Regions from separate parts of the Miniphocaeibacter sp. genome, predicted to be linked through region 1. Evidence: a T-box and tRNA genes for the amino acid it is inferred to sense, from the RefSeq annotation. Region 1 holds a T-box; the other holds one or more tRNA genes.
What was found. A T-box is a leader RNA that pairs with one kind of tRNA and senses whether it is charged. The one in region 1 lies ahead of WAO56_RS01140 (proline--tRNA ligase), so its partner is inferred to be a tRNA-Pro.

Region 1 (16,932 bases):
GATTCCTTGTTCTACCCTTTCAGATTGAATGTAAGGTTTACAATCACCTTTACTTACAGGTTTACCTTCTTCGTCAAGAACAACACCCTCATCTACAGTTATACCTGCCCAAGAAAGTTCTTGTAGTAAGTTTTCAATTGCTCCCTCTACATATCTTGTTCTGTCTGTATCCTCTATTCTTAATAAAAATTTCCCACCATTTTGTTTTGCATATAAATAATTATATAAGGCAGTTCTTAAACCACCAATATGCAAATATCCTGTTGGACTTGGTGCAAAACGTAATCTTACATCACTCATAATTTTCTCCTTTAAAAATAATCATATAGTAATAGTTTATCGGTTAATAAGCATTTTTGCAATAAATTACCTTTTAAAATCTTAATATTATTGTATATTTTACTCCAATGATTACATGATAAAATATTATATAGTATATAGATTAAATATTATATGGTTTATTAACTGGTTAATCAATAAAAGTGAGGTATCTTATGCAATTTATAGGAATTATTTTAGTTCTAATCGGAGCATTTTCCATTTTAAGTTTGTTTACAGATATTAATATGTGGTACAGCCTATATGATTTCTGGCCAATAGTATTAATAATTTACGGTATTTACAGAATTATTAAAAAACAAAAGTCTACAATTACTTCCTATTTACTAATAGGCCTTGGTGTCTTATTCCAATTAGATAATTTACATCTTTTAACTCCAAAATTATCGACTTTAATTTGGGCTGCTACCTTAATATTAATAGGTGTTATTTTAATATTCCCTAGTAAATCAAGAAAAAATAAAAGTAATTATGAAAAAAATTCAAAATATAATCCTTCAAATAAATATTATTATGAAGCTTCAGATTATTATGATGATGTAAATAAAGACAAAAACAAAAACTATAGCTATAAGGAAAATAAGAAAAATTATGAAAACAAAAGTTATTCCTATTCAAATTATAGTTATGGAAATAATAAGGGAAATGACACTACTTATGACTATAGGGAATATAATTCTCAAGTATATGAAGATGAATTTACTGAAATAGAAAGTAATTTAATTGATTTATCCTATACTTTTGGAAAAAATAATATAAAGGTTTTAAGTTCTTCCTTTTCTGGTGGAGATATTTCTACAACTTTTGGCGAAACAACTTTAAATTTAAAAGAGGTTTACCCTGCATCTCAAATTATTGAACTTTATTGCAATGTATATGTTGGAAATTTAGAATTAATTCTACCAAAGGATTGGTCCTATGTTATTATTGGAAAGACAAATGAAGAATTTCAAGTTAGTAATGAAAAATGTACTTTAAGAAATTTTTATAAAAATATTTTAGGTGAATTAATAATCAACCAATAAAATGTAAACAAAGACTTACTTTTCTAAGTCTTTGTTTTTATATTGTATCTTCAAACTTTATATTTCTAGAAAATGTAATTTCCTCTATTAAATGATTATAGAAACTTTCTGAATGTTTTCTATTAATTTCTGCAATTTTTCTTGCTTCTTTTGTATAAAGTAAGTTATAGACTTTTTTTAGTTTATTGTTGTATTCCTTAAAAAAAGATCTAGGATCCTCTTTTTTTCCAATATGTACTATATTATTTTCGTTAACAGTATAAATAGGAATATTTACATAACCTTGGTACAGTAAAGTCCTAGCAATACCAATAGCCCCTGTTACATCTAATTTATCTGCATCAAAAATTATTTTAGCCTCTATTGTACTAGGTTTATTATTAGTTCTATATCTGTGAGATACTATGCAGTCTTTTACATGTTGACAGTCTCTTTCCTTCCATCCTATTTTCTTTAAAAAAGTATAGGCAATTTCTCCCCCCTCTTTTGCATGACATTTTTCAGGATTTTTAAACTGAATTTTCCTACCTATGTCATGTAGTAAGGCAGATGCAATTACAATTTTTTTATCAGCCTCTTCATAATTATTGACTATTATCTTAGAATAATTCAAAACTCTGTAAATATGTTCAATATCATGAGCAGAATCATCCATGAATTTTAACATAAATTCCTCTATAATTTTTTCTTCTTCTACCATTTTATCTCCTAATATACCTATATTAAATTAGTACAAACCTCAAGTATTCGATATAGTAATATTCATAGCAAAATCACTTTTAACAGTATTTGTTATTTTTTCTAATAGGCTATATATTCTACTTGTTTCACCTTTTAACACCGTAGACATATCTCCAATAATATACTCTAAATTGGATTTTTTTATTAATTCTAATACTTTCTCCACTTCTTTATTTACCCTATCTTTTCCTAAAGGATAAAAACTAAGTTGACAGGAGATTAATTTTTCTTCTTGAATTTTACACATACAAATCCACCTATTTTCCCCTTTTCTTTTTCAATAAGCTCATTTTCTAAATTAAATTCATCTTCCTTAACTGTTGGTGAAATATATAAACATTCCTCCTTTTTAACAAAACTATTTTTATCTAATTTTTCAATTTCTTCCCCTGTTTTAAACCTTGCTTTTTCATAAGCCGTTCCCTTAAAAATATTACTACTATAAAATTCTTGCCATTCTCCACCTTTTTGAATAGTTCCTATTATTATTGAGCCATTATTTTTTGTAACTCTTTTAATTTCCTCATAGGCCCTTTTAGGGTCATAAATAAATTCAAAAGCTGTCATAGATATTGCTGCATCAAAATAAATATCTGAAAAATCTATATTGTAACTACTCATATTGTAAAATTCAACGCTTTCGCCCTTGTATTTACTTTTGGCCTTGTCTAACATCTTTTTAGATATATCTATTCCCACTACCTGACAACCTAATTTAGCCAATTTATAACTAATATTTCCAGTACCACAACCTATATCTAAAATCTTCATTCCCGGTTTGGGATTTAAACAATTAAATAATAGGTCAGTTTCTATTTGGTCTACAAATTTCCCCATTTTTGTCTTGTACCATTCATCATAACCTTCATAAAATTCATCAAAAATAATTTCCTTCATGCCTACCCTCTTAATTTTAAATTTATAATCACTTTATTTTTTAATAATATATATTTAATCTTAATTTCAAACTTTCTATTATTAATTTTTATTCAATCAATATTATTATACTGTATCTTGACTAATTTATAAGTACTAGTATAATAAGATATATGGTTCTTTTTAGAACTAATAGAGGTGTATTATGAATAATAATTTTAATATGTTAGTAAACTTTAGGCAAATAATTAAATTCTTTGAATTTAGTCTACAAGATATACGAAAAAAATATAATTTAACAAAAATAGAAATGGATATTATAAGTTTTCTATACAATAATCCAGGTTATGATACTGCATCCGATATTGTAGAATTACGTATGTTGCAGAAGGGGAATGTTTCCCAAGCTGTTGATTTATTAATAAAAAAGGAACTTTTAGTTAAAAAAACAGATTCTCTAGATAAAAGAAAGGTCCATTTAATTTTAACTGAAAAATCTGCTAATATAACTGAAGAAATTTCTAATGCTAAATTAAAATTTAAACAAGAGATTTTTAAAGGTTTTACTACTGAAGAATTAAACACCTTTAACTACTTAAACAATAAAATTGTTAATAATATAAAAACGGAACTGGGAAAGGATGAACAAAATGAATGAAGATAAAGATTTTTTAGGTACTGAACCTATTGGAAAGCTACTTCGAAAACTAGCTATTCCAACAGTTGTCGCCCAAATAATAAACATGCTATATAATTTAGTAGACCGAATGTACATAGGCCATATTCCAGGAGAAGGTCACCTTGCTTTAACAGGCCTTGGTGTGTGTATGCCTATTATAATGATAGTTTCAGCATTTGCTGCCTTAGTTAGTAACGGAGGTGCTCCAAGAGCATCTATTTTTATGGGGAAAGGTGATTCTGAGTCAGCAGAAAAAACATTAGGCAATTCCTTCTTTTTACAAATAATAGTTTCTATTGTTTTAACTATTATTTTATTAATTTGGAACAGGGATTTTCTTATGGCCTTTGGAGCTAGTGAAAATACTATTGAATATGCTGTAGACTATATGAACATATACGCTATAGGTACAATATTTGTCCAACTTACTTTAGGAATGAATGCATTTATTACTGCTCAAGGATTTGCAAAAATAGGAATGTACTCTGTACTTATTGGAGCTGTAACAAATATAGTTTTAGACCCTATATTCATATTTGCTTTTAATATGGGAGTTAAAGGAGCTGCTTTAGCTACAATAATTTCCCAAGCACTATCTTGTATATGGGTAGTTTCCTTCTTACTTGGTAAAAAGACCTTCTTGAAAATTAAAACTAAATATTTTAAGCTTCAAGCTAATATAATAATACCTAGTTTAACTTTAGGTTTAGCTACCTTTATTATGCAGGCAAGTGAATCTATAATATTTGTTGCTTTTAACTCATCTTTATTAAAATACGGTGGTGATATAGCCGTAGGAGCAATGACTATTTTAACTTCTGTTATGCAATTTGCTATGTTACCTTTACAAGGTTTAGGGCAAGGGGCTCAACCTATAATCTCCTATAATTATGGAGCAAAAAATAAGGAAAGAGTTTTGTCCGGATTTAAATTACTTTTAAAATACAGTTTAATATATTCAATTTCCCTATGGGCTTTTGTTATGATATTCCCAAAATTATTTGCTAGTATGTTTACAAATAATATTGAACTTATTAACTATACTAAAACAGCCTTGCGTATTTATTTAGCAGTACTTTTTATATTTGGAATTCAAATAGCCTGCCAAATGACCTTTACGTCCCTAGGAAATGCTAAAGAGTCCATAATGGTTGCAATTACTAGAAAATTCGTATTGTTAATTCCATTTATATATATAATGCCTAGAGTTTTTACATCTAATAAGGCTTTTGCCGTATATGCAGCTGAACCAGTTGCAGATATTTTAGCTGTTACCTTTACAGTATTACTATTTAGAAAACAATTTAAAAAGGCCTTGGCAAAAATATAGTTCCTATTGATTAAATAATTGAAAGAAAAAGACGATAGTTTAAAAACTATCGTCTTTTTTAAATTCATCAACGTATTTTTTACTTGACCTATTCATTTCCTCTGAAAATTTAGAATTGTATTTTCTTTTGCAAAATTTTCCTATCCAATTTTCAAAAGTATCATTTCCTATATTGTGTCTAACTAAATCTACTAGCTCTTCATCCTTTAAGTCCTTATAAGTATTTTCATGAACTATGGTTTTAATACTAGGTCTTTTTGGTTTATTTCTTCTAACCTGACTTTCTGTAGGATAACCATAAACTACCATTGTAATAGGAAGTACATTTTTAGGTAGCTTTAAAAGTGCTTTTACCTTCTCATAATTTTCCAATATATCTCCAATGTAACAAGAGCCTACTCCAAAGCTTTCTGCTGCAACTACGGTGTTTTGTGCTGCTATTACCGTATCTGAAATTGAAAGGAGCATATCACCATATCCTAATTCTCTAGGATTACAATTTCCATAATCATAAAGGTCATACCATTTTTTATAATCTGAACAAAACACCAACACCAATGGAGCTTTTGCTATAAATGGTTGATTATCACATAGAATAGCCAGTTCATCTTTTATTTTTTGATCTGTAACTTTTATTATTGAATAAAGCTGTTGGTTTCCTGCAGAAGGAGCCTCAATTGCTGCTTTTAAAATTTCATTTGTTACTTCTTCGGAAATATCTTTTTCAATATATTGTCTTACAGATTTTCTATTTTTAATTTGTTTTACTATTTCATTCATCTATCTATAAAATGTATCCAAATATTTTAATTCTGCTGAAATTTCCTTCATTACTTCTTCTATTGCTTCCTGTGAAGAAATTTCTTTGTTTACCATTTCTTTTCTTGTTGAATATTCAACTATATTATCCGCTGCACCTTTTCCAACGGTAATTCTAAGAGGAATACCTATTAAATCCCTATCGTTGAATTTTACTCCGGCTCTTTCTTTTCTATCGTCTAAAAGAACTTCTACACCTTTTAAAAGTAATTCTTCGTAAATTCTATCTCCTAATTCTCTTTGTTGCTCATTTTTTGTATTAACGACAGTTACAATAACATGATAAGGCGCTACTACTAATGGCCAAATTATTCCCTTTTCATCATGGTTTTGTTCAACTACTGCTGTAACAGATCTTGTAACGCCTATTCCATAGGAGCCCATGTAAAAATACTTTTCTTTTCCATTTTCATCTAAATATTTCGCATCTAAACTTTCGGAATATTTAGTACCTAGTTGGAAAATATTACCAACTTCTATTCCCCTTGCAGATTTTAATACAGAGCCTGTATTAGGGTCAATGTCTCCCTCTTGAATCATCAATAGGTCTTTGGCAATTTCCCCCTTAAAGTCCCTACCGAAATTCGCATATCTATAATGATGGTTCTCTTCATTTGCTCCAATAACAACATTACGCATTTCCGTTAATCTTGAATCAATTATAATTCTAACATCTTCTGGAGTTTTTTCCGTTGGTCCAGTAAATCCTGGAACAGAATTTAAAAGATTTACAATTTCCTCATCGTTCATCATGCCAATTTCATGTTCTGGAACTCCTAAATAAGCAACTAATTTTGACATATTTAATTCCCTATCACCTGGAATAAATACCAATACTGGTTTACCTTCAACAATTAAATCTATTGCTTTTGCACAGTGACTTTCTGGAACTCCTAAGTATTGTGCAACATCCTCTATAGTTTTACAATTAGGTGTTGTTACTTTTTCCATAGGTAAAATATCTATATTAGAATCGTCAACAGAATAATAAACCTCTGCCTTCTCGTCAGTTGCAGCAAAGTCACTATCTTGGCTATAAAATATTACTCCCTCTCCAACTTCTGAAAGGGCAATAAATTCATGGGAGCTATTTCCTCCCATAGCACCTGCATCTCCTGCTACTACTTTATAATCCAGCTTTAACCTGTCAAATATGACCTCATAGGACCTCCACATATTCATATAGGCTTCCTTCATAGTTTCCTCATCGGTGTCAAAAGTATAGGCATCCTTCATTAAAAACTCCCTAGCTCTGTTAATTCCAAATCTAGGTCTTTTTTCATCCCTGTATTTTGTTTGGATTTGGTAAATATTTAAAGGAAGTTGCTTATAACTTTTAACTTCACCTTTTATTAAAGTAGTGAAATATTCTTCTGCCGTTGGTCCTAAACAGAACTCCCTTGAATTTCTATCTCGTAATTTAAACATTTCCGGACCAAATGTAGCCCATCTACCAGATTCATCCCAAATTTCTCTAGGCTGTAAGGCAGACATTAATATTTCCTGAGCTCCAAAATTATCCATTTCTTCCCTAACTATATTTTCAATTTTTCTAATAACTCTATATCCTAAAGGTAAATAAGAATAAATACCAGCAGCGGATTTTCTTATCATACCAGAACGAAGTAACAATTTATGACTTGCTATTTCTGCATCAGCTGGATCCTCCCTAAGAGTAGGCATATAAAATTTAGACATTTTCATAATAATAACCTCCATGTTTTTTACTATTGAATTCTTTTTCTATTTATATACAAATATTTTTAATACTTTTATAATTAAAAAATAACTTTTTAACCAATCTAGATTTTACTTTATAAATTGGATTATTCCATAAAAAAAGTCTCTCACCTTATTAGAAGGCGAAAGACTACGCGGTACCACTTCATTTAATCATATTGATTATCTCAAAAGCTATAAGGCACAACCCTGTATGTTTTCATACATCCTCGAAGATAGGTTCATTAATTTCATTTAAAAGTTTCCACCACCCACTTTCTCTCTAAAAAAATCCATTAACTACTATTTCTTTTCTTTGGAATAAATTGATTTTATCATAGGTCCATATTTTTGTAAACTTTATTACCAATAGTTCCTTTTCCACTTCCTGTTACTCATAATAGAAACTATTAATAAAATTATCCATCCTATTATTGTCCAACTTACTAGTATACATAAGAAAAATAATGGAATTTTCGCATTTCCCCTACAGTTAAAAAATGGAATAAATAAAAATAAAATAATAAACAACATACCAATATTAATTATTTTATCTCCTAAAAAATATAAATCGATCTTCAATAATTCCGATAAATAATATCTTGCAGGTTCTACTAAAACTGTTGATAATACTAAGGCCATAATTGTTACTAAGATATTATAGATAATATTTCTTATTCTTTTCCATATTCTTTTTCGTCTTTTTTTCTTTTCTATTCTTTCTTCTATTAGCTTTTCATTAGAATAATCTTCCATTCTTTTTTTATTGTCTTCTTGGCGAAAATTATAAAACTTGCTTTTCGATTCTTCCTTAAATTCTTCCCTAACTTCTTTATCTTTTCTTGACTCATTATTTATATAGGATTTGTCAAAGTATTCTTTTTTCTTTGATTTATTTTTCTTAATACTATCAAAAAAATTATAGTCTGACCTTTCAAATAAAATTCTCTTCTTAGTATCTTCAAGGTCATCTTCAACATTATAGCTTATAGTTTCATCTGTATATTCACTATTAACTTTCTTGTCTTTACCAGTACTAATATCTATTTCTTCTAATTCTTCTTCAACTTCATCCCTTGATAAAAACTGACTGAAATCATACTTCTCGTCCTTTTTTTCCATATCTGTTTCAATTTCATAATATTCAATTGTCTGTGTACCTTGCTTTTTTTCATTATTATTTTCTAATGTATTTTCAATTGGTTTCCCACATGAAATACAGAATTTATAATCTTTTTCTATTTTTTCGCCACAATATTTGCAACGCATATTAACTCCTTAAAATAAACAATTATTTGATATTAAACAATTATATCATAAGAATCTTTCATAAATAGTTACATTATTTCAAAAATTTTAAGAAAACTGATAAAATATTATAATAAGGGGTGATTTCATGGATAATTTATTTTTAAATAGACGATCCGTAAGAAAATTCAAGAATATAGAAGTTGAAGAAGAAAAAATTAATAGAATATTGGAAATTGCATTAACTGCACCATCCGGAAGAAATAAAAAACCATGGGATATTATTGTCATAAATAATAAGGAGCTTATTAATAAAATTGCAGATGCCAGACCTGAAGCTATTAGTTTTCTTAAAAATGCACCTTTAGCTATGGTTGTTGTTATGGACCTAGAGTCAGGTACTGCTATTGCCGATGGAGCTATTATTGCTTCCTATATACAGCTTGCAGCTGAACTTGAGGGATTAAAGACCTGCTGGGGACACGCTTTTGAGAAAATCAATTTAAAAGGCGAAAATGTTGAGGAAAAAATTAGAGAAGTATTAAATATTCCTAAAAACAAAAATATACTTTGCACTATAGGAATCGGTTATGGTGATGAAGATAAAAAACCTCATGATTTAGATAAACTACCTATGGATAAGGTACATTTTAATAAGTATTAAATTCAACTGATATTTGTTGATAATTATTATCAAGTATTGTATAATAGAGATGAATATATTAATAATCTCTAATAATTTTTGTAATATATTTATCTTGTTTTTATTTATAATAGTTTTACAGAAAAAAGAACACTTTTTAGTGTTCTTTTTGGCTTTTTACCTTATTCTCATTTAGTGGAAACTTAAATGTAAAGGTACTTCCTTTACCTACTTTACTTTTTATTTCAATTGTACCATTATGAACTAGTGCAACATGTTTAACAATAGCAAGGCCCAGTCCTGTTCCCGATTTTTTCCCTCTGGCTTTATCTACAACATAAAATCTTTCAAAAATCCTATTTATATCGGATTCTTTTATTCCTATACCAGTATCGGATATTTCCAATACACAATTTTCATTTTCCCTATATAATTTTACCCTTATTATACCATAGGGTTTATTGTATTTAATTGCATTAGATAATAGATTATTAACTAAGTCCTTGATTTTATTTTTATCAGCAAAAACTTCAAAATTATCCAATTCTTTTAATATTTTAACCTTTTTCAAAGAAGCAACATTTTCTATACTTTTTACAAGTTCCTCTATAAATTCCCCTATATAAAAATGTTCTTTTTCAATTTCTATTAATGTAGGGTCATCATATTTTGAAAGGATTATAATATCATTAATAGTCATTAATAACTTATTTGCATCTTCCCCAATTACTTTTGCAAATGATTTAGCTTCTTCCTCTTTGGCTAAGCCTAATTCTATTAATTCTGCATAACCCATTATTGAAGTTAATGGGGTTTTTAATTCGTGGGTTACATTTGCTGTAAATTCCGACCTGATTTTTTCAGCATTTTTATATTTTTCCATAGAATACATACTTGTTTTTTTCTCGTTATTTAATTTCTTTAGCATTTGTTTTAAATCTTCTTCATATTCTATGTCTAATTTATTTTCATTAAACACCTCTGAAATAATAATATCGGCTAAATAATTTAAATTATTTCTACTAACTTTTTTACTTAATATTAAATAATTTACTATAAAGGTAATTACTAATAACAATAGGATAATAAAGATGTTGTTTATTAAGATTTCATTTAATAAAGGCTTGTTTAAAATAGCTAAGAAAGTTAATAGTGCTATTAGTAAAACCATATAAATACAAAGTATTGTTTTTAATGCTTTTCGATTTATTTTTTTCATTTTAATCCACTATTTTATATCCAACATTTCTAACTGTAACTATATAATTACTTAACTCACCTAGTTTTTTGTCTTAATGTTCTTATGTGAACATCAACTGTTCTAGTTTCTCCTTCGTAATCAAATCCCCAAATTTCCTCAGTTAATTTTTGTCTTGTTAAGACTATATTTTTATTTTCAATAAGGTACAGCAACAATTCAAATTCCTTGTAGGTTAATTTTAAAACTTTATTATTTGCTGTTACAACTCTTTTATCTAAATCTATTACTATATTTTTAAACTCTACTATATTTTTAGAATCTGGTTTTTTTGAAACTCCCGTCCTTCTTAAAACCGCTTTTATTCTTGAAATTAATTCCATTACTCCAAAGGGCTTTGTAATATAGTCATCTGCCCCCATATCTAAGCCTCTAACCTTATCCATTTCATCGGTTTTAGCTGTTAACATAATAACTGGAATTTCAGAATATTCTTCACTGGATTTTAATTTTTCAAGTATTGCATAACCATCATCTTCTTCTAGCATTATGTCTAGAATTATTAAATCCGGTTTTTTTTTCAAAATTTCGTTTTTTAACTCTTTGTAACCAAGTAGACCTATAGCTTTAAAGCCACTATTATTTAAGGCGTAAACTACTAGATCCCTAATATTGTCTTCGTCTTCAACTACGTAAATATTATGCATAATCCACCTACAGTATTAGTTGTTACTGTGTTTTCCTGTTATTGAAAACTCTACCCATTCAGAAATATTTTCTGCATGATCTCCTATTCTTTCTAAGTATTTTGCTATCATTAAAACATCAACTGCATATTCAGGATTTGTGTCTGAGCTTTTAAATTCCTTAATTACCTCTTCCTTTACTTCATTAAAATAAGCATCTACCTTATTGTCATGTTCACGTATATTATCTACTAAAGAAAGATCTCCAGTAACGAAACTCTTTATACTTTCCTTTACCATTTCTATTGATAAAGCTGCCATTTTCATTATGGTGTCAAAGGTGTCATCTTTGGTAAATGTAGACATGCTTAATGTAATTTCTGCAATATCCGCTGCCTGATCTCCTATTCTTTCCATGTCTGTAATCATCTTTAAGGATGCTGAAATAAGTCTTAAATCCGATGCTACAGGTTGTTGTTGAAGTAATAATTTTAGAGCTCTCTTTTCAATAATTCTTTCCATTTCATTTACATCATCATCGCCATCTAAAACTTTTTTTGCTTTTTCTAAATCCTTATGTTTAAAGGCACTAATAGCATCTGTTATTCTTTCTGAAATCAATTCTCCCATTTCAGTTAATTCAGCATTTAGTTTATCTAGTTCCCTATCAAATTTATTTCTCATATTTCCTCCAATTAACTAAAACGACCTGTAATATAATCCTCTGTCCTCTTATCACTAGGAAAAGAAAACAGTTTTTCTGTCTTATCAAATTCAACTAATTCACCTAGTAAAAAGAAACCCGTTTTATCTGACACTCTAGTAGCTTGCTGCATATTATGAGTTACTATAACTATAGTATACTCTTTTTTAATTACTTCTAACAAATCTTCTATTTTAGCTGTTGATATTGGGTCAAGGGCAGATGTCGGTTCATCTAGTAGTATAACCTCTGGTTCAACTGCCATAGCTCTAGCTATACATATTCTCTGTTGTTGTCCTCCTGATAGTGCCAAAGCCGATTTTTTTAAATTATCCTTAACCTCATTCCAAATTGCAGCTTGTCTTAATGATTTTTCAACTATTTCATCTAGTGTTTTTTTATCTTTAATTCCATGGGTCCTTGGTCCATATGCAATATTATCATATATGGACATTGGAAATGGATTGGGTTTTTGAAAAACCATTCCAACTCTTTTTCTTAAATCATAAACATCTATTTCTGAAAATATTTCCTTTTCTTCCAAATATATATTTCCATCTTTTCTAAATGAGGAAACAAGGTCATTCATTCTGTTTAAACTTTTTAACAATGTTGATTTACCACAACCAGATGGTCCTATAAATGCTGTAACCTCTTTTTCTTCTATATTCATATTTATATTTTTTATGGCATGAAAATCCCCATAATAGGAATTAAAATTTGATATTTCAATTTTACTCATCAATAGTATCCTTTCCTAATTTTTTTGCTAATTTAGTAGACAGAAAATTTATTGCTAATATTACAATTAATAAAATAACTCCTGTAGCATATGCTTGATTAACATTTAATCCTTCACTGGATAAAGCATACATATGCAAGGCTAAGGTTCTACCGCCACTAGCCTCTCCAACTATTCGTGAAGGAACTTCTGCCACTGTACCAGAAGTATATAACAAGGCAGCTGTTTCTCCAATTATTCTACCAATTCCTAAAATAACACCTGCTAAAATTCCCGGCATTGCAGATGGAATAACAATTTTTAAAATTGTTCTAACTTTACCAGCTCCCAAACCGAAGCTAGCATCTCGTAGGGATTGGGGAATAGCAATTAAGGCTTCTTCTGTACTTCTCATTATTAGTGGTAGTATCATAATTGCAACTGTCATTGAACCAGCTAATATACTCATATTCCATTTTAAATATATAACAAAGAACAACATTCCAAATAAACCATAAACAATAGATGGAATTCCTGAAAGCGTGTCAGCTGTTATTCTTACTAAATTTACAATTTTACTTTTTTGGCTTGCATATTCAGCTAAATAAATTGCTGTTAAAACCCCTAAAGGAACTGATATTGCTAGAGCTAATACTATCATAATCAATGTATTTATAATTGCCGGCATCATCGATAAATTTTCACTTGTATATTTCCATTGAAATAATCCTAAGTTTAAATGAGGAACTCCCTTTATTAAAATAAAGGCTATTATGAAAAACAAAGAAAAAAATGTAATTCCTGTAAATAAATATGTTAGTCCTTTTATTATTTTACTTTTAGTTTTCATTTTTATTCCTCCTTTTACTTATAACAAATAATAAGTTAATTATCAGAATAAATATAAATAAGACTGCTCCTGTTGCAATTAATGCTTCCCTGTGTAAATCTGCAGCGTATCCCATTTCTAAGACTATATTCATAGTCATAGTTCGAACTCCTCTGAAAAGTCCTCTAGGAAGACGTGCTTGCCCTCCTGCAACTAAAATAACAGCCATGGTTTCTCCTATTGCCCTACCTATTCCTAAAATTATAGCAGAGATTATACCAGACTTTGCTGCTGGAAGTACAACTGTAAAAATAGCTCTTTCCTTTGTTGCTCCTAAAGCTACCGCTCCTTCATAGTAACTACTTGGAACAGCTCTAATAGCTGCTTCTGAAAGGGAAATAACTGTAGGTAGTATCATAATTCCTAAAATTATTATTGCAGAAATCATAGTTAACCCACTTCTTCCTATAATACTTCCTATTATAGGAACTACTACTATTAGTCCAAAAAAACCATAAATAATAGAAGGTATTCCTGCCATTAAACTAATACCTGATGATAAAAAAGAATATATTTTCTTAGGACAATACTTTGCCATAAAAACAGCTGTGAAAATTCCAGTAGGAACACCTATTATAATCGCTCCTAAGGTAACATAAACACTTGAAATAATCATAGGTAAAATTCCAAACTTCTCAGGACTAGAAGTAGGGGACCATTTGGTCCCCATAAGAAATTCGGATATTCCTATTTTTTTAATAGCTGGCAATCCATTTGAAAAAATAAATATACAAATTATTGCTACGGCTATTATTGATGCAAAGGTAGAAATCAAAGCTAATGTTTTAAAAGATCTCTCCTTAAAATAAAATATTTTTTTATTTTTTTCTTTATCCATATTTCCCTTCCTATTTTACTTCTTCCCAATCCATTATTTCTCCAGTATAAATATCTTTTAAATTATCTAATTTAATATCTTCAATAGGATTTTCTTTATTAGCAATAACAGCTATTCCATCTAAAGCTATAGTTGTTTTATTTAAACTTTGTTCACTATCCTTTAACTCTCTAGACACCATACCTATTTGTGCAACTCCATCATTAACTGATTGAATTCCTGTTGTTGAATCAGATAGATTAACCTGTATTTTTACATTTGAGTTAATTTCCCCATAAGCCTCTACTAGTTTTTCCATAACCGGTGTTACAGATGATGAACCTGCTATTGTAATATTTCCCTTAACATCTGATGGAGTATATTCCTTTTCTTCAGATTCACTTTTAATATATCCTTCTTTTTCAACTATATCCTGTCCATCTTTACTAAGAATATAGGTAATAAAATCATTTACCACTTCATTTGAGTCGTCATTAGTAACTATATTAAATGGTCTTGCTATTTTGTAACTACCATTTGCTACATTTTCACTGCTAACTTCAACACCGTCTATATTTAAAGCCTTAACTGTGTCATTTAAAGAGCCAAGTGAAATATAACCTATAGCATTTTTATCTCCTGCTATAGCTGTCATAACAGCTTCTGTATTATTTTGTATAAATGCTTCTTCTGAAGTTAAATCATTTTTATTTTCATCTTGAACTCCAGCAAGCTCAACAAATGCAGATCTTGTTCCAGATCCTTCTTCTCTGGAAATAACAGTTATTTCACCAGATACAGATGATGAACCTGCTCCACTTTCCTTTGAACCATCCTTTGAATTACCACACGCAGCTAATACCATTACTAAACTTAAGCTAATTGCCAATATCTTGAAAATTTTTTTCATATTCTCCTCCGTATTAATATTAATTCTTCACAATATTACTTTAAGCTAACAATGTTAAATAAAAACAGTATCTATGTTAAATTTATGTAAAATCATTTTATATATAGTTTTATATCTACAAAATAAAAAACAGAGTGAATTTTTATCACTCTGTTAAAAATATAATTATTGTAGGTTTTTACTAGATATCCAGGCAGTTTCTGTTTCACCGGTTTTTGCACTGGTGATTTTTCCATAACACCAAATTCTTCCACCATCATCGTAAATTTCCGTAATGGTAATAGCATCTCCTGCAACGGCAATTCCTACGACTTTACCACTAATACTAGAATCGTTCCTTAAGTTAGCTTTTCCACTTTTTATTTCTACGGTTTTTCCTACCCATTTACTACTATCTTTCGGTAATTCTTCCGTTTTTAAATTTGTTTTTTTCTTTTTATTATCTTTTTCCTTTTCATCTGTTGGATCAACTTGTGCAACATTGTCCCCTTCTATGGATTTTAAAAGTTTCTCTACGTCTTCACTTTTCCCAACTGCTCGCAAATAATCATTTAACATTGATGAAGCCAAGTAGGTGTTATCATTATTTATATTTATTTTCGCCTCATTTATTATTGATTCTTCAATTTTTTTCAATTGTTCCTGTACTTTTTTATAGTAGACAGAATCCTCTCTATCGATTTTAGAAAAACTATTTATTGCAGATATATACTCATCTGATTTTATTTTTTTCATACCGATTTCATAATAATTTTTTTCAACTTCTAGTTTTTCTGCCTCTTCTTTTTTATCTCTGTATGTTTTGTCTCCTGTTTTTGAAATTAATCTAGAATATATTTCTATAGCTGATTTATATTCTTCCTCTTCCATATATTTTTCAGCATCTTTAATAAGTCCCTTTTCTCCAGACTTATTAATTCCAAATGACAGTATTAAAGCAAAAATTATTATTCCAATTATACTGGCTATAGCAATTAATGTCTTATTTTTATATTTACTTGCCATCTCTACACCTTCCATTTATTTACTATCAATATGTATAATATACTACATATTATTATACAAAGTAAATATTATATTAATTTTTGAACAATAATTTTATCTAAAACGTCCTCTATTTGCTGTCTTTTTGCTAAATCCTTTGAGAAAGCTGTTGCTGTTGCAGAAGCCATAGCTACTTTAAAAGATTCTTCTAGGCTGGAGGTTCTTATATAAGTTGCAATAAAACCTGCTATCATTGAATCTCTAACACCTTCACTTCTTACCTCTTCTCCTTTTACACCTTCTCCTTTAAAAGCATGTCCGCCACTAAATAAATAAGCTCCCTTTTCACCAACTGATATTATTGCATGTTTTGCACCTAGTTCCAATAATTTAAAGCCATACTCTACTATTAATTCTTGAGAGTCCAGCTTTACATTAAACATTTTTTCAACATCAGATAAATTAGGTTTAATTAATAAAGGACCTCTTTTTATAAATTCCTTTAACTGTTTAGGTTCTGCATCTACTATAAATTCAGCCTTGTTTGCCTTACATATGGAAATAATCCTGTCCTGTAAATCCTCATCTAAAGAAGGCGGCATTGT
Region 2 (16,932 bases), on a different contig from region 1:
AAACCGTAAATTTGGTAATAGATAAAATATTGGAATAATCTCGTGTTTTGCGAGATTATTTGTTTTTATAATATTAAACATATGGTAAAATTATAGTTGAAGTAAAAACAAGGAATGATAATATGACAGAAGGTTTAAATAATTTTTTTAGTTTTATATCAACAATTAGAGTACAAGATATTATAGATATACTTATTGTTGCCGTAGCAATTTATAAAATATATATTCTTATTAAAGAAACAAGGGCAGAACAATTAATGAAGGGAATTTTAGCTATTTTCTTTTTCTCTATAATAAGTGATATTTTAAATTTATATACAGTTTCATGGATTTTAAAACAGGCATGGACTGCAGGTTTTGTATTAATAATTGTTGTTTTTCAGCCAGAATTAAGGAGAATGTTAGAGTATATAGGTACAAGTAATCTTTTTAAAAAATCCTTTGTAGATCTACAATATGATGCAGCAAAGCGTAACTCTACTGAAATTACTCGAGCTGTAGCTTCTTTAGCGAGACAAAAAATAGGAGCATTAATAGTATTTGAACGTAGAACGGGTTTAAATGAAGTAATAGAAACAGGAACTTTACTAAATGCTGTAATTTCAAGTGAATTATTAATCAATATATTTATTCCTAACACTCCATTACATGATGGGGCAGTTATTATTAGGGAATCTACTATAAAAGCTGCATCATGTTTTTTACCTATGTCTGAAAATCAATCTATTTCTAAGGAATTAGGTACTAGACATAGGGCTGCATTAGGAATTTCGGAAAAGTCAGATTGTTTATCTGTTGTAGTTTCTGAAGAAACAGGAACAATTTCAATTGCTGAAAAAGGAGAATTACAAAGATATATTGATGTTGAAACATTAGAAGACATTTTAATGAAATTTTATAATGTAAATAATGAGGAAAGCGTGAATGACTATGAAGAGTAGATTGAAAAATAATTGGCATTTAAAATTAATTTCTTTATTATTTGCAATTGGACTTTGGTATTATGTAGTTATGGATAAAAACCCTACAACTACAGCTAACTATAAGAATATAGAAGTAACAATAAAAAGTGAAGATTATTTAACAAAAAGGAACTTGGCTATTGTCGATCCAATAGAACCAGTTGTAAATGTTGAACTTAGAGGGACAATTAAGAAATTAAATGAAATTAAGCGTTCGGATATTATTGTAACTGCAGATATGTATGGAGTAACAGGGGATTCAGCAGAAATTGATTTAAAATATACAGTACCTGATGGAGTAACTATAGTTAATAAATCTCATGATAAGATGACCTTTAAATTTGATGAAGAAGTAGAAAAATCATTTCCTATTAAGGTAGATACAATAGGAGAACTTCCATCTAATAATATGCAGTTAATAGAAGCTGAACCTGTACCGAAAGAAGTAAAAATAAGCGGTTTTAAAAAGGAAGTTGCAAAAATAGATAAAGACCAAGTTAAAGTAACATTGGACTTGTCCGTAATAACAGAAAGTGGTAAAATCACCAAAGATATTGAAGTATATGATAGAAATGGTGATCCAATGAAGAACTTAATAATGGATAATACAAAGGCTACTGTTAATATTTATATTTCTAGTAGTAAACAGGTTTCTATTAAACCAGTTGTTAAAAATGAACCTGAAAATTTTTCAATGTCAGATTTAAAACTAAGTAAGGATAAAGTAACTATACTTGGTGAAGAGAAAATATTGAAGAATATTACTGAAGTAAATACAGAGCCAATAGATTTACAAGGTATTACTAGTAATGCTACTTTAAAAGTTAAATTGGATTTACCTGAAGGCGTAACATTATTAACAGGAGAAAATGGAGAAGAAACGATAGATGTGCAAATAATTACACATTCAGAAGAAACAGGTGTTACTAGTAAAAGGTTAGTTAAAGAACTTTCAGAATTAAAAATATTAAACAATGATGAAAATAGTGGTGTTTTATTTCCAAATAGCGAAAATGATATAGATATTGATATATATGGAGCTGAGGAAAAAATAAAAAATATTAAAGTAGATGATATTATTTTAAGTATCGATATTAAAGGGTTAAAACAAGGCAAACACGATGTTACTATTCAAGCAGAAAGTATTGAGGGAGTAGATAATATTATAATTAGTCCTTCAAAAATTACTATTGAAATTGAATAATATCATAGGAGGAAAAATGGGAAAATATTTTGGAACTGATGGAATAAGAGGAGTGGCAAATAAGGAATTAACTCCAGAATTAGCTTATAAAGTTGCTAGAGCGTCGGCATATAAATTAAATGAAGACAATAACAAATTAATAATAATTGGAAAAGATACTAGAAAATCAGGAGATATGTTAGAAAGTGCCTTAGTAGCAGGTTATACATCTATGGGATATAATGTATATCTACTAGGGGTAATACCAACACCAGCTATTGCATACTTAACTAAATATTATGGTGCAGAGGCGGGAATAGTTATTTCAGCTTCTCATAATCCAGCTGAGTTTAATGGAATAAAATATTTTGGTAGCGATGGCTTTAAATTACCTGATGAAGTAGAAGAAGAAATAGAAAACATTATAGAAAATTATAAAAAAATAGATGTTAGACCAATAGGTAAGGATTTAGGTACAGTTGAATTTAAAGAAGATGCTAAGGAGTTATATTTAGAATATTTAAAATCAAGAGTAAATCTTGATTTAACAGGAGTAAATATTTCACTTGATTGTGGCAATGGAGCTACTTATGAAATAGCACCTAGATTATTTAAAGATTTAGGAGCGAATGTTACTGCAATTCATACAGAACCAAATGGACTTAATATAAATTTAAATTGTGGATCAACTAATCCAGAAGAAATTGAAAACCTTGTGAAAAAAACAAAGTCTGATGTAGGTTTTAGCTATGATGGTGATGGCGATAGACTTATAACAGTTGATGAAAATGGTAATACATTAGATGGAGACCATTACTTAGCTGCTTGTGCTTATCATATGAAAAACAAAGGAACCTTAAAAAATTCCGGAGTAGTAGGTACGGTTATGACTAATATTGGTTTAGATGAATACTTAAGCAAAATAAATGTAGAGTTGAAAAAATCCAATGTTGGTGACAGATACGTACTAGAAATAATGAGAAAAGATGGCTATTCTCTTGGGGGAGAGCAATCTGGTCATATAATTTTTTTAGACGATAATACAACAGGTGATGGAATGTTATCCTCCTTAAAGATTTTAGAAGTAATGCTTGAATCTGGAAAAAGGATGTCTGAATTAAATGAATTAATGATAACCTACCCACAAGTATTAATAAACGCTAAAGTTTCTAATGAAAATAAGAACAATTATAAAAAAGATGAATTTATTTTAGAGGAAATAAGAAAATTAGAAGAAAAATTTAATGGAGAAGGAAGAGTTTTAATTCGACCTTCGGGAACAGAGCCTTTAGTAAGAGTAATGATAGAAGGTAAGGACCAAAATGTTCTAAGGAAAGAAGCGGAAAAATTAGTAAAAATAATTGAGGACAGATGTTCTTAGGAGGAAGTATGCAAGATTATATTTTAATAGCTGATTCAAGCTGTGATTTAAATAAAAAGTTAAGTAAAGAAGTTAAGGTTGAATTAGTTCCTTTTAATATAGATGTTAATGGAGAGACTTTTGTAGATGATGGTAAAACGGATTTAAAAAAATTTATGAAAAATGTTGATGAAAGTAAAACAGCACCAACAACTGCAGCTCCTTCACCTAATTTATTTATGGAAAAATTTAAAGAGAAAAAAGAAATTTTCATTGTAACAATATCCTCGAAATTAAGTGCAACTTACAACAATGCTACTTTAGCAAAAAATATGTTTCTAGAGGAAAATGAAGCAAAAATACATGTATTTGATAGTAAAAGTGCCGCTTCAGGAGAAACCTTAATAGCTCTAAAAATAAAGGAATATATTGAAGCTGGTTTAAATTTTGAAGATATAGTAAGTAAAGTTGAAGATTTTATAGAGAATATGAAAACATATTTTATTTTAGATAAATTTGATACACTGGTAAAAAATGGAAGAATGTCAAAATTTACAGGAACAATAGCAAAAGCTTTATCATTTAAACCTGTAATGGAGGCAGATAACGGACAAATAGGTGTTTTTGCTAAAACCAGAGGCTATAACAATGCTGCAAATAAATTAGTTGATACAATAGCAGAAACCTATGATAATTTTGAAAATAAAACATTAATAATAGCTCATTGTGATGCAGCTGATAGAGCCAAGAATTTAAAAAATAATGTAAGTAAAAGATGTAATTTCAAAAATATAGAAATTGTAGAAACAGGAATGCTTTCCTCTGTATATGCAAATACAGGAGGAGTAATAGTAGCTTTTTAAGGAGGGTTATGACTAAAAAAGTAATATTAGGTATGAGTGGTGGCGTTGATAGTTCAGTTTCAGCGCTACTTTTACGAAAACAAGGATATGAAGTTGCTGGTGCAACTATGAATATGATTCCAGAAGGGGAATTATTTAAAGAAAAGTATTGCTCATTGGCCAATGCTACAGAAGAGGCAAAATTAGTAGCAAAGGATTTGGGAATAGAACATTATATTATAGATTTAAAGAAGGAGTTTGACCAAGCTGTTATTGAAAGTTTTGTAAAGGAATATTCACTAGGCTATACGCCAAACCCTTGTGTTAGATGTAATAAATATATTAAATTTGGTGAATTTTTTAAAGAAATAAAAAAACTTGGTGGAGATTTTATTTCTACAGGTCATTATGCAAAGGTAGAATACGATAAAGATAAAAAAAGATATTTGTTAAAAAAAGCCAAAGATGCTAAAAAAGATCAAACATATTTTTTATATAATTTAAATCAAGAGGTATTAAAGGAGGTAATATTTCCTTTAGGGGATTTAACAAAAGATGAAGTTCGAGAAATAGGTGAAAAAAGTGGGATTGTAACCTATAGTAAAAAAGATAGTGAAGAAATCTGCTTTATTAATGAAGATGACCATGGAAATTTCATAAAAACAAGAAATCCCAGTGTAGTTGGTGTAGGAAACTTTATAGATGAAGATGGTAATATACTAGGTAAACATAAGGGAATTGTATATTATACTATTGGACAAAGAAGAGGTCTAGGTATTGCCTTAGGAAAAAGGGTATTTGTTAGTAAAATTAATCCTATAACAAAGGAAATAACCTTATCTGATGATGAATCTCTGTATAAAAAATACATTGAAGTAAGAGATTATAATTTAATTTCAGTAGATGATATTAAAAGACCATTGGAAGTAACTGTGAAAATTAGACATGGAGTTAATGAATATAAGGCTATGGTTACTCAAGAAGAAGATAAATTGCTTATAGAATTTGAAGAACCTGTTAGAGCTCCTTCTAGAGGACAATCTGCTGTAATGTATGATGGAGATATTGTTGTAGGTGGAGGTATAATTGAAAATGTCTGGTAATATAAAAACAATAGGAATAGTTTCTGCACTAAATACTGAAATTAGAGCTTTTAAAGATGTAATTTCAAATATAGAAGAAAAACGAATAGGCAGACATCTTTTTTATTTAGGAGATTATGAGAATAAAAAAATTATTTTTACAGATTCAGGCGTAGGTAAGGTAAATGCTGCTATAACAAGCCAAATATTAATAAATGAATTTAAACCTGATTTTATTATTAATACTGGTATTGCAGGCGGATTAAATGAAAAATTAAGTCATACTGATTTAGTTGTTGCCAATGAACTAACCTATCATGATTTTGACTCAAGATTATTAGAAAAATATTCTCCTTACATTAAATCATTTAAAGCAGAAGAAAAGTATTTGGAAATTGCAAGAATGGTTTTAGAAAATAAAAAATATTTTGAGGGACTGGTTATTACAGGAGATCAATTTATTACCGATTCTTCCAAAAAAGAAGAACTTATAAATAATTTTAATGCTTACTGTGTTGAAATGGAAGGGGCAGCAATTGCTCATACAGCCTACTTAAATAATATTCCCTTTATGGTAATAAGGTGTATTTCAGATTTAGCCGATGATGACGGTGACGATGATTATGATGATTTTGAAATTATAGCAGCAGATAAGGCTAGTAAATTTACCTTGGAATTTATAAAAAAATTATAAAATTCATATATGCTTTGCATATATGAATTTTTTATGTTTAAATTTAATTTTTAATAGTTATTTTTCTTATTAAAGGATTTGATATTTTCTTATACCAAAAATCAATTAAGGGACCATTGAAAAATGCATTTATAACAGTACCAATTCCTACAGGTCCTCCAAAAATCAAGGCAGAAATCATAAAGATGATATCTTGAGCCATTCGTATATACTTGTACTGAATATGGCTATAATCAGTTATTACGAGGGTTATGGCATCGTAAGGAGCAACACCTAAGTCAGCTGAAATATAAAAGGCAACTCCAAAAGTGAAAAATATAGTTCCCAATATTAAGAATAAAACCTTAAAAGGAAAGGTTAAATCAAAAAAAATAATATTGGATATGAGTTTAGTAAAATAATCTATTAAAAAACCAATGGAGACCATTGTTATTAAAGTACCAGGTCCAATATACTTTCTTCCAAAAATAAAAATAAAAAATAAAAATATAAGATTTAATATAAATTGATAGGTTCCTAAAGAGAGCCCAAATAAAGAACCAATAGCAATATTTGAGGCAGTGTAGGTATCGACTCCTACTTGGCCAACATTTAAAATAGCCGCTCCTAATGCAATAATAAGTACGCCTGATATAGAGAATATAATCTTTATAAATGTTTCTTTATTACTCATTTTATCACTTCCTTTAACTATATTAGCATCTCAAATTAGCTAGTAGTTGTCAAATTATTTAGTATTAGAATTTTAAGCTAGTTATAAAATATTTTTTAAAAGTTATGTATAGAAGTAATTAGAATAGTAAGAAAGTATAAAATCTATAAAAATAGGTAAAATTACTTTAAGGATTACTGTGAAGGGTATTAAGAAGAAAGGAAGATAGTTAAACTAGGAAATAAGAGCATGTTAATTTATTAGCTAATATCTATAAGAGAATAACTTCTTACAGATAAGTTAAAATAGTATAAGATTTTAATGAACATAGATTGAATTAATTTAATAATATTAGTAAGATAGATATTGTTATACTATAATGAATTGTAAAATAAAAAATAAAGGAAAAAACATGACAAGATATTTAGAATATACATTAAGATATTTAATGATAATATTTGCTTTTGTATTTGCCATTTTAAATAAGAGTATGTCATTATTAAATTTTTCTGTATTATTACTGTATATTGTTTTTTTCCATCTTACAAATTATGAAAAATTTAATGTAAATATAAAAATTGTTTTAATATTGTTGGAGATCTTACTTGGTATATATTTAGCTAGGGGAAATATTTTCATTATTACCATATATATGGTCAATCCAATATTAGATATATTAAAGGAATTAAATATACCTATGGCTCTTTTGTATTTACTTTCTATAGTCGTAATAGCTATCTATTACTTAAGATTGAATTTTGATATATATAAAATATTTAGTTTTATTATTGTTTTTATTTTTTCTGTTACTCTAGGGTATGCTTTAAGACAGAATAAAAAAATAAAAATAATGGAGAATAAAATTGATGAATTGATTTTAGACAAGAAAGAATTAATTAATGAACACAGAAACAAGGATATTCTTCTAGAAGAAATTTATACAAATAAAGAAAGAAATAGAATATCTAGGGATATTCACGACAGTGTTGGTCATAGACTTTCAGCAATAATAATTCAATTATCAGCAATAGAAAAAATAGCAAAAATTGATGGAGATAAAGCAGCAGAATTAAGTGGTAATTTAAGAAATTATGCAACAGAAGCACTAAATGATATACGAAGGGTCCTAAGGAGGATAAAGCCACAAAATGTTGGTAAAGACGAACTAATAACCCTAATACAAGAAATAATAAATCAAAACTCTAAGTTAACTGGCTTAGATATTAAATTCAAATTTTCTTCTAAAAGGTATTCTGTTCCAAACAATATAGAAGAGGTTTTTCTAAATGCAGTAAGGGAATTTATTTCCAATAGTATTAAACACGGAAAAGCTTCTTTAATCTATATTAATTTATTTTATAAAGAAGATGAAATAATTTTAAGTATGAGAGATAATGGTATTGGCTCAGAAAAAATAGTAAAGGGAGTTGGATTAACAGCCCTAGAAGAAAGAATTAAGGAAAATAAAGGAAGTTTAACAATAGAAACAGGAAAACAAAAGGGGTTTTCTGTTAATATAGCTTTTTATAGAGGTAAATATGATAAAAGTAATGTTAGTTGATGATGAAAAATTAATAAGGGAAGGTTTAAAAATATTAATTACATTAGATAATGAAATAGAAGTTGTTGAAGAGGCAAGTTCAGGAAAAGAAGCATTTGAAAAATTTAAGGAAAAAGAAATAGATGTAATTCTCCTAGACATACGTATGCCAGAATCAAATGGTATAGATGCTATTAGATTAATTAATGAGTATGGAAAAGGAAATACAAAAATATTAATTCTTACAACATTTAAAGATACAGAATATATAAACGAAGCAATAAGTTTAGGAGCTTCTGGCTATTTATTAAAGGATAGTGATCCAGAATCCATAATAGGTGGAATAAAATCGGCCTATTATGGAAATGTAGTTTTAAACAGTGAAGTGTCTGAAATAATCTTAAATAGTAAGAATTCAAATAAAAAAGAAATAAATATAGATAATTACAAGATAACAAATAGAGAATTAGAAATAATTAAACTTATAGCTGAAGGCTACAGCAATCAAGAAATTGCTAACCAATTATATTTATCTGTAGGAACGGTTAAAAACAATATCTCCTCAATTCTTCAAAAATTAGAACTAAGAGATAGGACCCAAATAGTAATATTTGCTTATGACAACAATTTAAGATAAGGCTAAACCATGACTAAAGTCATGGTTTTTTAGTTACTAAAGGCAGTATTTAATTTAATAATAATCTAGTAATATATAACTTAGGAGGTATTATATGAATATTTTAAAAGTAGAAAAAATAAATAAATCTTATGATAATAAAAAAGTTTTAAATAATGTAACTATGGAAGTAGAAGAAGGGGATTTATTTGGATTAATTGGGCCAAATGGAGCGGGAAAATCAACTTTAATACAAATAGTTTGTGGATTACTGGGACAGGATTCTGGAAGTATAGAATTATTTGGCATGAATTATAAGAATAACAGCATAGGAATAAAGAAAAGAATAGGTCTTGTTCCTCAAGAATTAGCGATTTTTGAAAACTTAACAGCCAAGGATAATTTAGAGTATTTTGGAAGAATGTATGGACTAAAAGGGAAGGTTTTAAAAGAGAGAATTACAGAAGTTTTGGAACTAATAGGACTTGACCCTAAAGATAAAAAACAAGTTCAAAAATATTCTGGTGGAATGAAAAGAAGATTAAACTTAGGTTGTTCTGTTTTACATAAGCCAGACCTTCTGATTTTAGATGAACCAACAGTAGGTGTAGATGCACAATCTAGAAATAATATATTTGATTATTTAAGAAAAATTAATAAAGAAGGTACAACAATAATTTATACATCACATTATATGGAAGAAATAGAAGCCTTATGTAATAAAATATTTATTATAGACCTAGGTGAAGAAATTGCTTATGGTGAGAAAAGTGAGTTAAAGACAATGTATGGAAGTAGTTCAATATTAACTATATATTTAGATAGGATTGAAAATGGAATTCAAGAGGAACTGAATTTAATAACTGGTGTTTTAAATAGTGAAGTTGATGAAAATAAAATAATAGTTAAAGTAAATAAGAAGGAACTAAACTTTACAAATATATTTAAACTAATAGAAAATAGAAATTTAACAATAGAAAACTTTACCATAAAAGATTCAAACCTTGAAGAAATATTTCTTAATCTTACTGGAAAGAAACTAAGGGATTAGGTGATTTTATGATAATAGCAACTCTTAAACAATTTTATAGTACTATAAAGAAAAATTTTGCAAGCTATTTCTTTACATTTTTAGTTATGCCTATTGGGCTTTCCTTGTTACTTTCAAATGCAAATACCAGTTTATTTTCAGGGGAAATTGAAATAAACCCATTAAGTATAACAATTAAGGATAAAGACAATTCAGAGTATTCTAAACTATTAGAAAAAATATTTAAAGATAAAGAAATGAAAAAATTCTTTAAAGTTGAAGACAAAGGAGATTATTTAATTACAATCCCTGAAGAATTTGAAAATGAAATATTAGAAAATGGTAAATTTAATATAACAATTGAAACTATAGAAGATAATTCTAGTATATATGGTTTGGAAACAATAGAAAGTATTTTAAATTCAGTAGGTAAGGGAATAGTAAAATCAATAGAAAATAATAAAATATCGGAATCATTAAGTGAAGTAAATTTAAAAGCACAAGTTTTTAACGATTTAACGCAAATGCAAAATACTGTCTTTTTAGAAAATAAAAAAATAGAATCATCATCAAAATTAACAAGTCAAAGTTTTTATGCAATGACATTAATGCAGTTTTTATTTTTAAACTATCTTTTATCTGCAGTAGTAAGTAGTAAAAAACTATCAGAAACAACAGCGCTTTTTCAAAGAATAGATATGCTACCGGTAAATAAAATTAAGTACAAATTAGTAGATACATTGGGGGATTCTTTTATACTAGTACTTTTTGCCCTTATTTACATGTTAATATATAGAATTTTAGCTAAGGCATTTATGGAAAATTTCGGTATGTATATATTATCAATACTAGTTATTTCAATAACAGTAGGCTTTATAATATTTCTATTAAATAACATAAAAAAAGAAGTTGCGATGATTTTAGCAAATATAGCAATGTATTTACAATTGGTTTTTGGTGGTATGATAGGACCTGTTGATAAATTATTTTCCGGAACTATAATGGAAAAACTAAGTAATATTAATTTAAATGTAATATTCTTAGATCCTTTAATGAGTGCTTTTAATAATAATATTTCATTAAAAACATTTATTCCTCATATAATAGTAATAATCATATGTATTATTATTTCACTAATTATTATAACAATTAAAGAAAAAGAAAGAATAGGGGGTAATTATGAAATTATTAAATAATTATTATGCAAATATAAAAAGACTAATAAAAAGTCCAAAGATTTGGTTCATTTTTGTAATTGTGCCTGCTTTCATGTACTTACTATATTTCTTTATGTTTAATAATAGCGGAATGTCTTATAATACTTATGGAATAGTAGTAGAAGACACTGGAAATAAATATGAAGAACTACTTGAGGTTTTTGGAGAAAATCCTAATATAATAAAAAATAGACAAGAGGCAACTAAGCTATTGGAAAACTATGATGTAAGTATAGTTTATTTAATAGGGGAAAACTTTTCAAAGGATTTAGAAAACAATAAATTCCCTAAAATTGAAAAACTATTTGTAGATGATTCAGGTGTGCAAATAGAAGATAAATTGATTAACGACAAAATAGGTGAATTATTAGAGAAAAACTATCTTAAAACGAATAATATAGATGTTGAGTCTTTAAACATACAATCTGAAGTAAATATTAAAACTGTAAATAATAAAACAGATGTAAATGGATATTCTTTGATTATTTTAATGTTATGTTGCTTTTTTATAATATCTTTTATAGGTCAAATAGGACAGGATATTATAAATATAAGTAAGACAAGAGTTTTAAGTAGAATATTGATTTCACCAAATAAAAGCTTTACAAATATATTTGTAATATTTTTAAGTTATTTAACCTTAGTAGGGACTATATTTACTATAATGACAGCAATAGGGTTTAAGGTTCTACAAACAGAAAACATGGAATATTTTAGATTAATTTTAATGATATTTTCAATTTCTGCCTATTCATTATCATTTGTAATATTAATTACCAGACTAGCTAAAAAAGAAATAGTACTTTCAATGGTACCCCTTGTAGTAGGAATAATGTTTTTTATAACATCAGTACTATATTTTAATAATGTTAATATTCCTAATTGGGCTGAGTATTTATTTTACTTAAATCCTTTATATTGGATTATAATAACAGTAGAAACAAATAATTTAATTAATTTAATTCCAATATTGCTTATGACCCTTGTATTATTAACGTTTGGTAGCAATAAATTGGAAAAAATGCAAAATATTTAAAAAAACTTTAAAAAAAAGCTTGCATTATTTTAAAATCTGTATTATAATAAAAAAGTCGTCAGTTGATGATGACTTCGTCGGGGTGTGGCGCAGTCCGGTAGCGCACGTGGTTTGGGACCATGGGGCCGGGGGTTCAAATCCTCTCACCCCGACCATCTGTATACCCGACTTTTCGATTGAAAGGTTGGGTATTTATTTTTATGTTCATAGTGTCATCAAATAATTCTACTTGGTATATAAATATACTGAGTAGAGTTTTTTTATCCTCATTTGTAAGATTTTTAAAATCGTTAAATTGATACATAAATCCCCTTATTTCATCTTTAGAGTATGGAATATGTCTTAAAATTCAATAATTGCTCTCCAATGGCTTTTTTACGCTTCTGTATGCTATTGTTTTTATCAACGATACCTTGATTCATAACACCATTTAAAATTGCATTATTTAAAACTTCTTCCTCAGTATCTAATTTTTTTAATTGCTCTTTTAATACAAGAAATTCTTTTTCCTGACCTGATATAGTAGTTGTTAAATGTTCATATAATTTATCTATATATTTATCAATTAGTAAAATATTATTTCTTTGTGCATATTCTTCAATTGCTCTTAACTGTGCATCAATACTTTCTTCTCTTTGATTATCACTAGAAAATCTAGCATATGCCACTGCTTTTTTCATTGTTCCTTCTTAATAAAAGTAAAGGATATATGGTATATTATAGTTGTTTAGACTAGGGCATATACCATATATCCTTTTTTATAAATTATTCATGCTGTAACATGAGGGGCTTTTTATTTTATCTATCTAATAGAGTCTTCTATCATTTTAACAAAATCTGTATTCAATTCTTTCAATGATTTTATTTTATTGGTTGCAGTATCATAATCTTTTTTATACTTTAAATACTCATCATACAGATCATTTTTTGTAACAGTTTTGTCTTGTCCGTTGTAGACTTTTATTTCATCAATTCCAAATACAACACTATTCTTGTATGTTATGGAATCTTTATTTACTATAAACTTATTAGCTGGGTGGCCAGAGCCAACTCCACTTGTTAAAAAAGTGTATATATTATTATCTTTTATCTCGTAATAAAATTCCATATAGTCTAGATTTCTACTTTCAAACACTCTTTCATCTGAGATACTAGTCATCAAAAACGCCTGTAAACCCTTATCTAATTTATCAAAATTATTTTCAACTGGAGCCGGTGTTGGTGCAAGTTCACCTCTTAACTCCTTTTCTATATTTTTAGAAACAGATTTTTCTCCTCCAACTATAATTACATTTTCAATATTAGGATTATTGTTGATGTAATTTTTAGTAGCTTCACTAAAGTTGGTTGGATGAGTTAATAATATTGCTCCATTATTCATGCTTGCAACTGGTGCAGATGCTAAAGCATCAGGAAATTTTGTTCCGTCTACTAGAACAATTGTGTCTATATCTATATTGAAATTTTCCTTATAAGAATCTGCAACTCCTACAGCAGTAGCGTATCTGTCTTTTCCAGCAAATCTATAAAAACTTGGGAAGTCAAAAGAGCTAATATCTATATATGGGATTGAGTTTGTTCCTCCAAAAATCATATAAGGTTTCATTGTAGATTTGTAAGGAAGTAAGGAAGTTGTAGAACGAACACCATCTCCACGGTCGAAATTAAATTGACCTACTAATGGGGCTGCAGATAAGGCATCAGCAAAATGGTTACCATCTATTACAGCAATTCCGGATTCTTCAACTTCTTTTTCAGTAATAGGATTTCCAAGAAGTTTAAATCTAGTAGTGGCTATTTTTTTTGCTGTACCCAATCTGTCATTTCCAGCCAATCTTTCAACAGAAACTCCTAGTAGTTTTAGAGAGTTTTCAACACCAGCAGATATTGTAGAAGTTCCTCCTAATAAATATACTTTCTCAACTTCCAGTCTTTTAATTTCGCTAGAAACTACACTTGGAAGGTTATCTTTTCCGACCAATAGAATTGGAGCTTCTATTTGAACTGCTAGAGTGCCTCCAACTAATGCATCTGCAAACTTCTCTCCACTTGCTACAACTGCGTATTTTGATTTGTCAAAAGTTGCCTTACTAGCTTCTACTGCTGTCTCATATCTTCCTGCACCTGCAATTCTTGTTACATTTAACTCTCTTGTATCAGCTAAAGACGTAACTGGAATTAAAGATGATACAGTTAAGGTTGTAGCCAATACTAAACTTAAAATTTTCTTTTTCATAAATTCCTCCAAATATTATTTGTTTTATATTTTAATCAGGCAAAATGCCATGATCTCCATATTCTGTAGCAATTGTAAAATAACTATCATCAGCAACATCGTATTCTTCTAAATATCCATTATTATTTATTCTAAAAGTAGTGATTGTGGTAACGTTTAATCCATCAATACTATCTTGTTTTATTACAGCGTTCCATTGAAATCCATCATGGTCTATTAGTATCATATAAGGACTTTCAGTTAAAAAAGACCATTCAGGAGTAGATTCCCTATATTTAAGAACGCTAACAACCCAATCTTCAAATTGATTATGGGTTAAATCTTTTGTGTTAATTGAATTAGTAAAGGCATTATCTGAAGAATTATCAGTTTTTTCTATAGTTGAAGCTTCAGTCACCTCTGTTATTTCTATTATTTCAGTTGGATTAGTGGCTTCTGTTGATTCAACATTTTCGGTATTAATTGCATTCGTTTCTAAATTATTGTCTTTATTTAAATCGTTCTTATTACTACAAGCAGATAGATTAAAAACAATAATTAGAATTAAGATTAATAATTTCTTTTTCATTTTATCCTCCTATTATAACTTGCTAGAATTTATTAAAAATGTCACCTTGAAAGGTTATTGCTCTATCTATAATTTTAAGGCTAGAAAGCTCATCATTAAAACAAACCATTGTTTCATATTTTGGGTTTTATGATTTTAAAACAACAATATTTTTATCTTTTATATGTTTTACTCTTTAGAATAGCTTCATCACCAATTATAATTGCGGCAATTCACGGTTATTTTCTATAGCTTGTTTTATTATAAATATAACATCTCCATCTTGGATTTTTGTGTTTATAATATTCATACCCATAGTTTTTAGTCAAAAATCTATAAGTATATATGTGTCAACTTACCATAGCTTTCTTTATCTTCATCAGCATAGATAGGTTCTTCATATGCTATTTTCCTCAACAAAGGGATTTTCTTTTTATAAACTGTTCTTTTACTGTAACTTACTTTATTAAATATTATATCGTTTTTTACATCTAAATTATAAAACTTAATAAAAATACGGAAATCTGTTAACAAATGAGAATGCAGAACTTAGGGATAGGCTACTCTAAATAGGCTAGCTTTATACTAAACATGATAGAAACTAAATAATAAGAAAAAAAGAAACAAGATAAACTTATTAATAGTAATAATAAATACTATTTGATTTAAAGAAGGGAGATTGATTTGAGAAAGATTAATAAAAATCATATTATTATTTTTAATATATTGTTATTAATATGGTTTAGTTTAGATATGATAGGGTTTAAAATAGGTGGAAAAGAATTAGTTTCTCAAGTTTGGAAAGAAGATGGAATATTCTTTATTATATATTCACTAAGTTTTTTTATATTGAACACTATAACAGGTATAAAAGTATTGATAACAGTATTATCTATTTGGCTTATTACTCAATTTTTAAGCCATGAATTATATACAATAGTTGGTGAAGGGGAAGGTAAAATAAGGTTTTTTTAAATACAATAAAAGTATTTGAAAGTTCATCTAAATATATACCGGACTTATACCATATTATTTTATATATACTTATACTACTAGTCTTAATTACAGCAGTAATATATTTTTATGATTTAAGGAAATTAGATTAATAAGTAAACCCCCTAAATTCAGAAATGAATTTAAGGGGTTAAATATATTGATATAGAAACAAAGTAGTAAGTTATAAATAAAAACAAATTTAGTCCACAACTAGAGAAAATATTTGTAATTGTTAAAGCTTATTTTATACATGATTTCTGACTATTATTATAATTAGTTATATAGATAATTTTTGTTATTATCAAATACTTTAAAAACATCATCATAAAATAATATAGCTTCATCTTTTAATAAGGAGCAAACTAAGTCAAATTCATTTTTATCAATAAGTAGATATCTATTATTAATATCCTTTAATAGTAATTTTTCCATGCTACCTCCTATGGATTATTATTAGTTTAGTATTCTTAATTATAACATTAATAGTGTGTTTTTTTATAATTTATACTATAAAAAAACTTACTGTATTTTTTAATAAACTAAAAAATTCTTCATTAATAGATTACAGGACTTTGTTTATTATTAATAATAAGTTATGATTTATATGTTAATAAATTTAAAACAGAGGGAAGAGAACATAGGAGAATTGAGAATGAATAATAATATTTATGTTTTTAAAATAGGTTATATAGATAATAGGAGCTACTTAGTAAAGGAAATAGAAGAAGGGAGATTACGTCAGGGCTGGGGAGCTATGTTTGATGACAAAAAGCCAATGGCAATTTTTTATGGAAAGTTTAAATTTCTTCAAGCCTGGAAGGATAATTGGCCTTTAGACAAAACAGACCCTAAAAGAATTAACGAGATATTTTCTCAACTGTTATTAATGAACGATTTTAAGAAAGGTGACATATTAGTAGTTCCTAATATGCCGGAAGA

Region 2: it encodes a tRNA-Pro, which carries the amino acid that the T-box ahead of WAO56_RS01140 (proline--tRNA ligase) is inferred to sense. The anticodon was not compared.

The regions. Positions count from the first base shown of each region.
Region 1 covers NZ_JBASWB010000010.1:20,923-37,854, reverse strand. The annotation lists gene gltX (glutamate--tRNA ligase) at 1-300, opposite strand, end outside; gene WAO56_RS01175 (LiaF transmembrane domain-containing protein) at 495-1,364, shown strand; gene WAO56_RS01170 (HD domain-containing protein) at 1,402-2,064, opposite strand; gene WAO56_RS01165 (YkoF family thiamine/hydroxymethylpyrimidine-binding protein) at 2,104-2,352, opposite strand; gene WAO56_RS01160 (class I SAM-dependent methyltransferase) at 2,325-3,002, opposite strand; gene WAO56_RS01155 (MarR family winged helix-turn-helix transcriptional regulator) at 3,187-3,639, shown strand; gene WAO56_RS01150 (MATE family efflux transporter) at 3,632-4,990, shown strand; gene WAO56_RS01145 (nitroreductase family protein) at 5,030-5,770, opposite strand; gene WAO56_RS01140 (proline--tRNA ligase) at 5,771-7,513, opposite strand; T-box leader at 7,665-7,854, opposite strand; gene WAO56_RS01135 (zinc-ribbon domain-containing protein) at 7,892-8,797, opposite strand; gene WAO56_RS01130 (nitroreductase family protein) at 8,925-9,440, shown strand; gene WAO56_RS01125 (sensor histidine kinase) at 9,577-10,638, opposite strand; gene WAO56_RS01120 (response regulator transcription factor) at 10,695-11,324, opposite strand; gene phoU (phosphate signaling complex protein PhoU) at 11,340-11,987, opposite strand; gene pstB (phosphate ABC transporter ATP-binding protein PstB) at 11,999-12,748, opposite strand; gene pstA (phosphate ABC transporter permease PstA) at 12,741-13,577, opposite strand; gene pstC (phosphate ABC transporter permease subunit PstC) at 13,567-14,454, opposite strand; gene WAO56_RS01095 (substrate-binding domain-containing protein) at 14,465-15,343, opposite strand; gene WAO56_RS01090 (SH3 domain-containing protein) at 15,509-16,363, opposite strand; gene WAO56_RS01085 (1-phosphofructokinase family hexose kinase) at 16,417-16,932, opposite strand, start outside.
Region 2 covers NZ_JBASWB010000083.1:201,676-218,607, reverse strand. The annotation lists gene WAO56_RS12675 (GatB/YqeY domain-containing protein) at 1-38, shown strand, start outside; gene cdaA (diadenylate cyclase CdaA) at 123-941, shown strand; gene WAO56_RS12665 (YbbR-like domain-containing protein) at 925-2,166, shown strand; gene glmM (phosphoglucosamine mutase) at 2,183-3,526, shown strand; gene WAO56_RS12655 (DegV family protein) at 3,535-4,368, shown strand; gene mnmA (tRNA 2-thiouridine(34) synthase MnmA) at 4,377-5,450, shown strand; gene WAO56_RS12645 (5'-methylthioadenosine/adenosylhomocysteine nucleosidase) at 5,440-6,123, shown strand; gene WAO56_RS12640 (YczE/YyaS/YitT family protein) at 6,167-6,796, opposite strand; gene WAO56_RS12635 (sensor histidine kinase) at 7,188-8,336, shown strand; gene WAO56_RS12630 (response regulator) at 8,314-8,952, shown strand; gene WAO56_RS12625 (ATP-binding cassette domain-containing protein) at 9,047-9,982, shown strand; gene WAO56_RS12620 (ABC transporter permease) at 9,991-11,157, shown strand; gene WAO56_RS12615 (ABC transporter permease) at 11,141-12,214, shown strand; tRNA gene WAO56_RS12610 (tRNA-Pro) at 12,293-12,369, shown strand; gene WAO56_RS12605 (recombinase family protein) at 12,538-12,894, opposite strand; gene WAO56_RS12600 (cell wall-binding repeat-containing protein) at 13,017-14,450, opposite strand; gene WAO56_RS12595 (hypothetical protein) at 14,482-15,018, opposite strand; gene WAO56_RS12590 (hypothetical protein) at 15,682-15,972, shown strand; gene WAO56_RS12585 (hypothetical protein) at 16,267-16,425, opposite strand; gene WAO56_RS12580 (hypothetical protein) at 16,646-16,932, shown strand, end outside.